Lactiplantibacillus plantarum: one gene and its partner. Each later gene encodes a partner of the first gene's protein in a complex. Links are inferred from orthologs where the notes say so. Each region holds a gene or a part of one and is shown in the gene's direction. Other genes may lie near its edges.

The links. The genes of interacting proteins can lie anywhere in the genome.
Region 2: the proteins of smc (region 1) and E5260_RS08105 are in contact, whole or in part, in a crystal structure (PDB 3ZGX), measured with the Bacillus subtilis proteins. The link is inferred for Lactiplantibacillus plantarum from one-to-one orthologs.

The regions. Positions count from the first base shown.
Region 1 is NZ_CP039121.1:1,524,565-1,531,437, forward strand. Bases 1,389-5,458 are described here. They hold smc (chromosome segregation protein SMC), read left to right. Parts: upstream 1,389-1,700; coding sequence 1,701-5,258; downstream 5,259-5,458. Other genes in these bases: rnc (ribonuclease III), read left to right, coding at 1,389-1,670; ftsY (signal recognition particle-docking protein FtsY), read left to right, coding at 5,277-5,458. Also shown: phosphate acyltransferase PlsX, read left to right, coding at 1-274; acpP (acyl carrier protein), read left to right, coding at 313-558; more of rnc, read left to right, coding at 975-1,388; more of ftsY, read left to right, coding at 5,459-6,815. UniProt on the Bacillus subtilis protein: Required for chromosome condensation and partitioning.
Region 2 is NZ_CP039121.1:1,750,503-1,753,464, reverse strand. It holds E5260_RS08105 (segregation and condensation protein A), read left to right. Parts: upstream 1-1,078; coding sequence 1,079-1,846; downstream 1,847-2,962. Other genes in the region: E5260_RS08095 (pseudouridine synthase), read left to right, coding at 2,432-2,962; scpB (SMC-Scp complex subunit ScpB), read left to right, coding at 1,833-2,432; E5260_RS08110 (hypothetical protein), read left to right, coding at 730-1,113; xerD (site-specific tyrosine recombinase XerD), read left to right, coding at 1-691. UniProt on the Bacillus subtilis protein: Participates in chromosomal partition during cell division. May act via the formation of a condensin-like complex containing Smc and ScpB that pull DNA away from mid-cell into both cell halves.

The DNA.
Region 1 (6,873 bases):
CAGTGGCAAGTTAGGCGGCCTATTGCTTAAGAATGGGTTTAATGAAATCCGGTCTCAAATGGACTATTCTCAGTACGGTGGCGCGGTCTTACTAGGATTGAAGGCGCCGGTCGTTAAGACGCACGGTTCCAGCAAAGCGCCAACAATCGTGAATACTATCCGCCAAATTCGCCAGATGGTCAGTACGGATATCGTCCCAGGAGTTGCGGAATATTTTGCTAATCAACAAGCTAATCAGCAAGCAAGTGTAGACATTCCTGCTGAAAACGATTAGAATACTTTAGTGAATTCAAGTTAGTGAGGGATCTTTACATGACGAAAGAAGAAATTTTCGATAAAATTGCGGATATCATTGCTGATCGGTTCGAAGTTGATAAAGCAACGATTACCAACGAAATGAACTTGCAAACCGATTTGGATGCTGATTCCATCGATTTTGTTGAGTTTGTACTGGAATTAGAAGACACCTTTGGTAGCGAAATCTCAGACGAAGATGCCGAAAAATTGTCAACGGTCGGCGAAGTCGTCGATTACGTGGCAGCGCACCAAGCAAAATAAGTTAATTGACCAAGCAAAAACAGGTAGCCAACATGGTTACCTGTTTTTGCTTGTCTGACTACGAAAGTACCGATATCATTGTTATTGACCACTAAATCATAGTATAATGTTATGATATGCAATGTGTGACCTGTTGACTGACTGATTATCAGATGAATCCTTACTTAAGCGGACTTTTAACTTGTGTTTCTATATTGTTGGCTTCTGATCATCCACGGTCGATTGCCACGGCTGGGTGAAACTGAACATTGCGTGTAAGAGTAGCACTGAATACATGTCGGAAGCACTCGAACGGCAGATGAATGACCACCTTAAATAATGATTCATGCTAAGTTAGGCACCACCAGTAACAGATTGTGATAACTGGCTGATCCAATGGGGTTAGTCGATAGAATGATAACGAAAGGAAGTTTCAAATGATTACAGAATTAGCTGCAATGTTGAAGGAACGGTTTGGCATTGTGTTTAACGATCCCGATTTATTGGCGGAGGCGTTTACACAAGCCTCGTATGTCAATGAACATCAGGACCAACAGTTGAAGTATTACGAACGGGTCGAATTTTTGGGGGATGCCGTCTTGGAGTTAGTGGTGTCCGAATATTTATACAAACGTTATAAAGACATGCCCCAAGGTAAGTTGACTCGTTTACGGGCCGCCATGGTTTGTGAAGAAAGTTTTGCAAGCTTTGCCCGTGAATGTGACTTTCCTCAGTACATCCGGTTAGGCAAGGGCGAACAAAAAGCGCATGCTTGGGAACGAGATTCACTTTTATGTGATATTTTTGAATCATTTGTCGGGGCACTGTACCTGGATCAAGGACGGGAACCTGTTTTGAAGTTCGTTCATCAAGTAATTTTTCCTAAGCTGGATGAGGGTCGTTTTGATGGCGTTTTTGATTATAAGACGACCTTGCAAGAATACTTGCAACGGGATGGCGATGTCGCAATCGACTATCAATTAATTGAACAAGATGGTCCAGCCAATGAGCGGTCTTATGAGATTGCCGTACTTGCCGATGGTCAAAAAATCGGTGAGGGCTGGGGGCATTCCAAGAAGGAAGCCGAACAGAGCGCTGCTCGGCAAGCTTATTCACAATTACAGCAAAAGTAACCATTAATAATTACAGGAAGTTTGTGTCGAATGCAACTTAAATCATTAGAAATCAGCGGATTTAAATCATTTGCTGATAAAACCAAAATTGATTTTCAAGCCGGAATGACGGGGATTGTCGGCCCAAACGGTAGTGGTAAGAGTAACATTATTGAAGCTATTCGCTGGGTCCTCGGAGAACAGGCCGTCAAAAGTTTACGCGGCACTAAGATGACCGACGTCATTTTTGCCGGCTCGGCTAATCGAAAACCGTTGAATATGGCTAAAGTCACGATCACGTTTGATAACAGTGACCACTTTTTACCTTTGGATTACGCAGAAGTTAGTATTACGCGGAAACTCTTTCGTAACGGTGACAGCGATTATTTAATTAATAATCAGAGTTGCCGGTTGAAAGATATTACGAATTTGATGATTGATACTGGTCTGGGAAAAGACTCATTTTCAGTGATTTCTCAAGGTCGTGTTGAGGCGGTCTTTAATGCGAAACCAGAAGAGCGCCGCAGCATTATCGAAGATGTCGCTGGGGTCTTAAAGTACAAAAAGGATAAGTTCACGACGGAGAATAAATTAGCGGAAACGACGGATTATTTAGACCGCGTGAACGATATCATTGCTGAATTGAATCAGCAAAAGGGGCCGTTGGAAGAACAGGCGAGTCTTGCCCGGGATTATCAAGATCAAAAACAAAAATTTGATTATTTGGACCGTTCGCGGCTCGTTAAGAAGTTGACGATTGCTCGTGATCAACTACAAGGTGTCAATGAAAAGTTAGCTAGTGCCAAGGCGTTAGTGGCTAAGTATCAGCAACAAGTTGATGCTGGTGCAACCAAGCTAGCTAATTTAAAAACCCAGCAGACAGCTCAATTAAAGCAAAAAGATGAGCTGGTAGCACAAAATCTTGAGCTGATTAAGACCATCGAAAACACGCAAGGACAACAAGGGGTTGACGCTGAACGGCGGCAAAACCAACAGTCTGAGCAGGAACGGCTGACGGCCAGTTTGACCGCAACTGAGCAACAGATTGCGACGCAAACCGAGCAACAAACCCAATTAGAACAAACATTATCTGAGCAGCAAGCCCAAGTTAAGGCAGTCAAAGCGCAAGTTGCCGAGTTAACGACGGCAACGAGTGCGGCCGGCCGTCAGCAGTTGGCTGATGAGCTGGAAAAATTACGCAATGCTTATATTGATGAAAAACAAGTTCAGGCTGAACTGAATAACGAAGCGAAGAACCTCGTTAAGCAACATCAACAGTCTGGCAGTCAGAGCACAGCGTTAGCAGAACGGCTAGCACAGGCTCAGGCTAACTTGAAACGGGTGCAGACGACCGTAGACGTGCACAATCGTGAGCAACGTGATTTAGAAAATCAAGTTAATCAGCAGCAGGCCACGCTAACAGCCCAACAAGCCCAAGTAAAAACGAATGCAGAGCGGATCGACGAGCAACAGCAACGTTGGTTAGACGCGGCTGGCTTGATGCAGCGTGAAAAGTCACGGCTAGAGGCGTTGCAAGCTGTTCAGGAACGCTATACGAACTTTTATGCGGGCGTTCGAATGGTCTTACAACATCGCCAACAGTTTAGTGGCGTTGCCGGGGCCGTTTCAGAACTCCTGACCGTTCCTGATCAGTATACTAAGGCGGTCGAAGTTGCGCTGGGCGGACAGTTGCAAAATATTGTTTGTGACACACAACAGACGGCTAAAACTGTTGTTAATTTCTTAAAACAAAATCACGCCGGTCGGGCAACCTTTTTGCCTATCGAGCGGATCACAGCTCGTCAACTTCCCGTTAACACTGAGCGCGATTTATCACAACAACCTGGTGTGTTGGGCGTGGCTAGCGAGTTGGTCGATTGTGAATCACGATTGACGGCAATCAAACGTTACTTGTTAGGAACAACGGCGATTGTGGACACGCTAGACCACGCGATGGCAATTTCACGGAGCAGACGTTTTCGGTGCAAATTGGTAACCATTGATGGTGAAACGATTGCGGCCAGTGGGGCCATCACCGGTGGTGCGACTCGCCATGATGATAATGGGCTACTCCAACAGCAACAATCCGCGGAAAAAATTGCAGCTAATGTTGCCCAGATGCAGTCTGAATTAGTAACCTATGAACAAGGGCTAGCAGACCTTAAAAAAGCTAACCAAGACTTGACGGTTCAGGTTGAAACGACCCGCCAACAACTAAGTGAACTTAAGGATCGCCTTAGTCAGACACAGGCCCAGTTACAGGCGGCACAGAGCGAGCAAACGCAGCTAAGTCGTCAAGTTAAGGCTTTAACTTATGAGCAGCAACAGACGCAAGCTGATGATAGCTATGAAGACTTAGTGGCTCGTAATCAACAAGCGCAAGCGGCTAATGCGGCTAAGCTTAAAGACTATCAGGACCAAATGAAAACAGTCCAACAACAGCAAACGGATTACGAAAGTTATCAACAGACTCAAACGACGAAATTACAAGCCCAGCGTGAACAACTGATTACGTTGCAGGAACACGTGAAACAAACGCAACGACAATTAGAACAATGTCAGGCGACCTTGGCGCAAAATGAAGAGACGAAAAAGCAAATTCAAGCGGATTTAACAGCAATTAAAACAACGTTAGCGAGCCAGCAAATGTCGGTCGCAGAACGCGATACGGTCTTGAAAACAGCTAAGGCTAAACAGGCTGCGGTTGAAGAACAACGGAAAACGTGTGAACAACAGCTAGCAACGCTTAATGATCAGGTTGAAGAATTATCGACCCAGCAAGTTCGGTTGCAACAACTCGCAGCGGCCGCAACGGATGATTACCGTCGCTTGGAATTAAGCCAAACAAAATTGACTGGCGAAGTCGACCACGCCACGGCTGATCTGGCTGAAAAGTACCAGTTGACAGTTGCCGCAGCACAAGCTGACGTCAGTGACTTAGCGTTACCTGCGATTACAGAACAGTTGAAACTGCTTAAACGGGGCTTGGATGAGATTGGAACGGTAAACCTCGGCGCGATTGACGAATTCGAGCGGGTCAAGGAACGCTTTGACTTTCTCAATAACCAAGCTTCCGATTTAACTGAAGCCAAGGAACACTTACTGCAAACAATGGCTGATTTGGATACGACCGTTGCCACCCGCTTTAAAACGGCATTTGATCAAGTCGCTAGCGAATTTAGTACGATTTTTGAACAGATGTTTGGCGGCGGTAAGGCTGAATTGATCTTGACCGACCCAGAACATTTATTGACCAGTGGGGTTGATATCATGGCCCAGCCACCGGGCAAAAAATTTCAGCGATTAAGCTTACTTTCTGGTGGGGAACGGGCGTTAACGGCTATTACGTTATTATTTGCCATTTTAGCAGTGCGCCCCGTGCCATTCAGTATCTTAGATGAAGCCGAAGCTGCGTTAGACGATGCCAACGTGGATCGGTTCAGTCAGTATTTGAATGATTTTCAAACGGGAACGCAGTTTGTGATCATTACTCATCGAAAAGGAACAATGATGCACGCTGACGTACTTTATGGGGTAACCATGGAAGAGTCAGGTGTCTCCAAGATGGTCTCAGTCTCCTTGGCAGATTTAAAAGATGAACAAAAATAATTAAAGGAAGTGTTGAAGATGGGACTATTTAGTCGGTTAAAAAAAGCGTTTAGTTTACCAGAATCAGATGACGCTCAAACAACGTCAGCTGCCAGTGAAGCGCCAGCAACGACAAGTCAAGCTAACGCACCGGTCAGTGACGACCGGGCCCCTTCGTCACAACAGCCAGCTCGCTCGGAGGGCGCAACAACTGAATCAACTGCGACACCGGTGTCCAGTACAGCCGTAAGCGAAGCGACAAGCACTGCGGACGAACCAGCGACAGTAAAATCGGCAGCTACTAGTGAAGCCCCGGCCGATAGCACGGCGGCAGTGAGTGCACAGTCTGGTTCACAAGCATCACTGCAATCGGCGACGGTGTCGGAAGCGCCACTCACAGCCAGTGCAATGGTTGCCCAGTCACTAGCTGCATTAAGTGCGAGTGCGGCACAAGTTAGTCAAGCGGCCGCGAGCGACGTGGCGTTAGCGACTAAGTCTGATGCGGTAGTTGAAGGCAACGCTATGTCAGAATCAGTAGCCAGTACGGCGCCAGCAGTCAAGTCATCAGCGACGACTGCGACTGAATCCGCCGCACCGACTGTTAATGCGGCGGCTGATTCGGAATCGGCTGAGCCGGAGCCAACTGAGGCAGAACGTTATGATGAAGGACTGAAAAAGTCGCGGAAAACGTTTGGTGATCGTATCAATGCCTTCTTGGCTAATTTCCGCCATGTCGACGAAGCGTTCTTCGATGATTTGGAAGATACGCTGATTGAATCTGATGTGGGTTATGAGACCGCGATGCGAATTAGTGACGAGCTACGTGACGAAGTTAAATTAAAGAACGCGAAGAGCAAGAAAGAAATCTCAAGCGTCATCGTCGAAAAGCTCGTTGATATGTACGGTGAAGCTGGTGAAGGCGAGGATAACTCGATTCACATGGCTAAGAGTGGTCCAACCGTTATTTTATTTGTCGGGGTCAATGGTGCTGGTAAGACCACTACAATCGGTAAGATGGCGAACATGTACAAGCAGCAAGGCAAGAAGGTCTTGTTGGCGGCTTGTGATACGTTTAGAGCTGGTGCAATCCAGCAGTTGCAAGTCTGGGGGCAACGAGACGGGGTTGACGTGGTCGCTAAGGCCGAAAAAAGTGATCCAGCGGCCGTTTGCTTTGACGCGGTTAAGAAGGCTAAGGCCGAAGATTATGACGTGCTCTTTGTGGACACTGCTGGTCGGCTTCAAAACAAAGTCAACTTGATGAATGAATTGGAAAAGATCAAGCGGGTCATCACCCGTGAAATCCCTGATGCACCACATGAGGTCTTACTGGTGCTGGATGCCACGACTGGGCAAAACGCGCTGAACCAAGCCAAATTGTTTAAACAGTCGACGGATGTCAGTGGGATTGTGTTAACTAAACTTGATGGTACGGCACGTGGTGGGATCGTCTTAGCTATTCGTAATGAATTGCATCTTGCTGTAAAGTACGTTGGTTTAGGTGAAAAGGTGACTGATTTACGACCATTCAATGCCAATGACTTTGTCTACGGGTTATTTAAAGATATTATCACGGGTTAAATCAGTTGATGATGGTCTTAAATTGAAAGCCAGTTAACGAATGGTAATTGTTCTCAGC
Region 2 (2,962 bases), 220 kb from region 1 along the record:
AAATACAATCATTCACAGTGTTTCTAGTTTACGTAAGTTTTTTCAATATTTAGCACAGATGCACGCTATCGATACTGATCCGATGCTAAAAATCGACACGCCTAAGCGGGCGCAGCATTTACCGCAAGTATTGTCACCACGCGAGGTCGAACGGTTGCTAGCGGTGCCTAAGTTGAATACCCCGTTAGGATTACGAGACCGAACTCTGTTAGAAGTGATGTATGCGACCGGTCTGCGAGTCAGCGAGACAATTAATTTAACGATGGATGATCTGCACTTAGACTTGGGATTGATTCAAACAATCGGTAAGGGTGATAAAGAGCGGATCATTCCTATCGGTGATGTTGCCATTGATTTTATTACCCGTTATTTAAAAACGGCTCGGCCCAAACTCGTCTCTGCCAAACGCCGGAATAGCTATTTGTTTATTAATAATCACGGTGGTAAATTAAGTCGGCAAGGGGTTTGGAAAAATCTGAAGGCAGAAGTCAAGGCGGCTGGCATCGAAAAAAACGTGACGCCGCATACGTTGCGCCACTCGTTTGCGACTCACATCTTAGAAAATGGTGCGGACTTGCGTGTCGTTCAGGAGCTTTTAGGGCATGCCGATATTTCGACGACTCAAATTTATACGCATATTTCGAAAAAACGCCTAGCTGAGGTTTATAATAAATATCATCCGCGGGCATAGATGCGGTGCGGAATCAAGCAGTCAAGGGAGGCAATACCGTGCTCGTTAAATATCGGAAGGATTATGAAAAGGTAGCAATGGGGCTACTGTCATTTATTCCAGATTTTAAGGACCTAATTCATCTACAAACTGAGATGCAGTGGTATCAGTCAACGGAAGACCATCAACTATTACTATGGCGGCAAGGTGACGGCGATTTCTGTGGTATTATCGGCATTGAAGTCGGCAGTGACTTTATTCTACTGCATCACGATTCATTATCACCCGAGGAACGGACGGCGGCCAACCAGTATCAAATGTTGGATGAGTTGGCCGCGTTGTATCCCAAACAACGGGTCATGGGAACTTTAGAAATGGCGCCAATCATTGGCGCGTGGGAGCGTAATCGTGACAAACAACCAACAACAACCAATCACCATTAAGATTTCGGAGTTTGAGGGGCCACTCGACTTGCTGTTGCACCTCATTCGCCAAAACAAGATGGATATTTATGACATTCCAATTGCGGCAATTACGCAGCAATATTTGGATTACTTACACTCTATGCGAGCGCTAAAATTAGATATTGCTGGTGATTATTTGGTTATGGCTGCGACTTTGATGACGATCAAGAGCCGTTTCTTATTGCCACAGCCTGAACCAGATGAGATGGACGAAGATAATGAGGACGATGATCCTCGTGACTCACTTGTAGCTGAACTGTTGGCTTACAAGGTTTATCAGGAAGCCGCTGGTGAATTGCGAGAAAAAGAACAGGCGCGCCATCAACATTTTACGCGTGAAGCGATGTTAGTACCAGCTGATCTGAGTGCGCCCAAGCTGACTGCGGGGATTACATTAGATGATCTGCAAGCGGCTTTTCGGCAATTAGTGGCTAAACGGCGGCGGGTACGGCCACTAACGAAAACGGTTGTGGCTGAAACCATCAACATTGATGAGCGGATGACACAAATTACGACGCAATTGCAACATCAACCACAAGGACTGGATTTTGCCGACCTATTTACGGTTAGTGCCAGCGATGAAATGTTAGTGACAACCTTTATGGCTGTGTTAGAATTAACCAAGCAGGATCAAGTGGCGCTGCAGCAAGCTGAGCCACTGAGTCCGATTCATTTATATTTACGACAGGATGAACAGCATGACGAACATTGAACAAATTGAAGGACTATTATTTGTGGCTGGCGATGAGGGCATCACGGTCGCCGAAATCGAGCACGCCACGGGGTTTGCTAAGCCGGCGATTACAACGATGCTCACACAACTGGCCACGAAGTATCAAGCCGACCCAGACAGTGCCTTAATGATCTTATCAACGGCGAATACTTACCGGTTAGCAACTAAGGCCGCGGTGGCGCCGGTGTTAAAGCGCTACTTTGAAGCACCACTCACCACGAGTTTGTCGCAAGCATCGTTGGAAGTGTTAGCAATCATTGCGTATCGGCAACCCTTGACGCGGATTGAAATTGATGAGATTCGTGGCGTACACAGTGGGTCAACGATTCAAAAGCTGGTTTTGCGACAACTAGTTACCGAGACGGGGCGTTTAAGTGAGCCAGGACGACCAATTTTATACGGAACGACGGAACTGTTCTTAGATTATTTTGGACTAAAGTCTTTGGATGACTTACCAGCGATTGACTTAGCTGCTTTAAGTGACGCTGAGCATCCGGCACCAGAGACAGACCTCTTTTTAAATGCATTTCAGGATAAATTACAAGCAGAACGTGAGGATGAATAATGGCAGAACGATTACAAAAGGTAATGGCGGAAGCGGGCATCGCTTCGCGGCGTAAATCAGAAGTGTTGATCACGTCTGGTCACGTTAAGGTGAATGGGAAGACGGTCACCACGCTCGGTGTAAAGGTTGAGCCTAGTGACCATGTCGAGGTTGATGGCGTGCCATTGAATGCAGAAAAACTCGTGTATTATTTATTTTATAAGCCGCGGGGGGTCGTTACAACTGTTCATGATGAGAAGGGCCGTAAAACGGTATTAGACTTCTTTGAAGACGTACCGGAACGAATCTATCCGGTGGGACGTTTGGATTACGATACTTCAGGTTTGTTGATCATGACAAATGATGGGGCTCTCGCTAATCGGCTAACTCATCCGAAGTACGAAGTCAAAAAAACTTATTTGGCCAAAGTTGAAGGGGTACCAACCAATGCTGATCTCAAGCAATTGCGCTTGGGTGTTGAAATCGATGGCCGTAAGACAGCTCCAGCGAAGTCGAACTTGTTAGATAGTGATCACAAGAAGAATAATGCG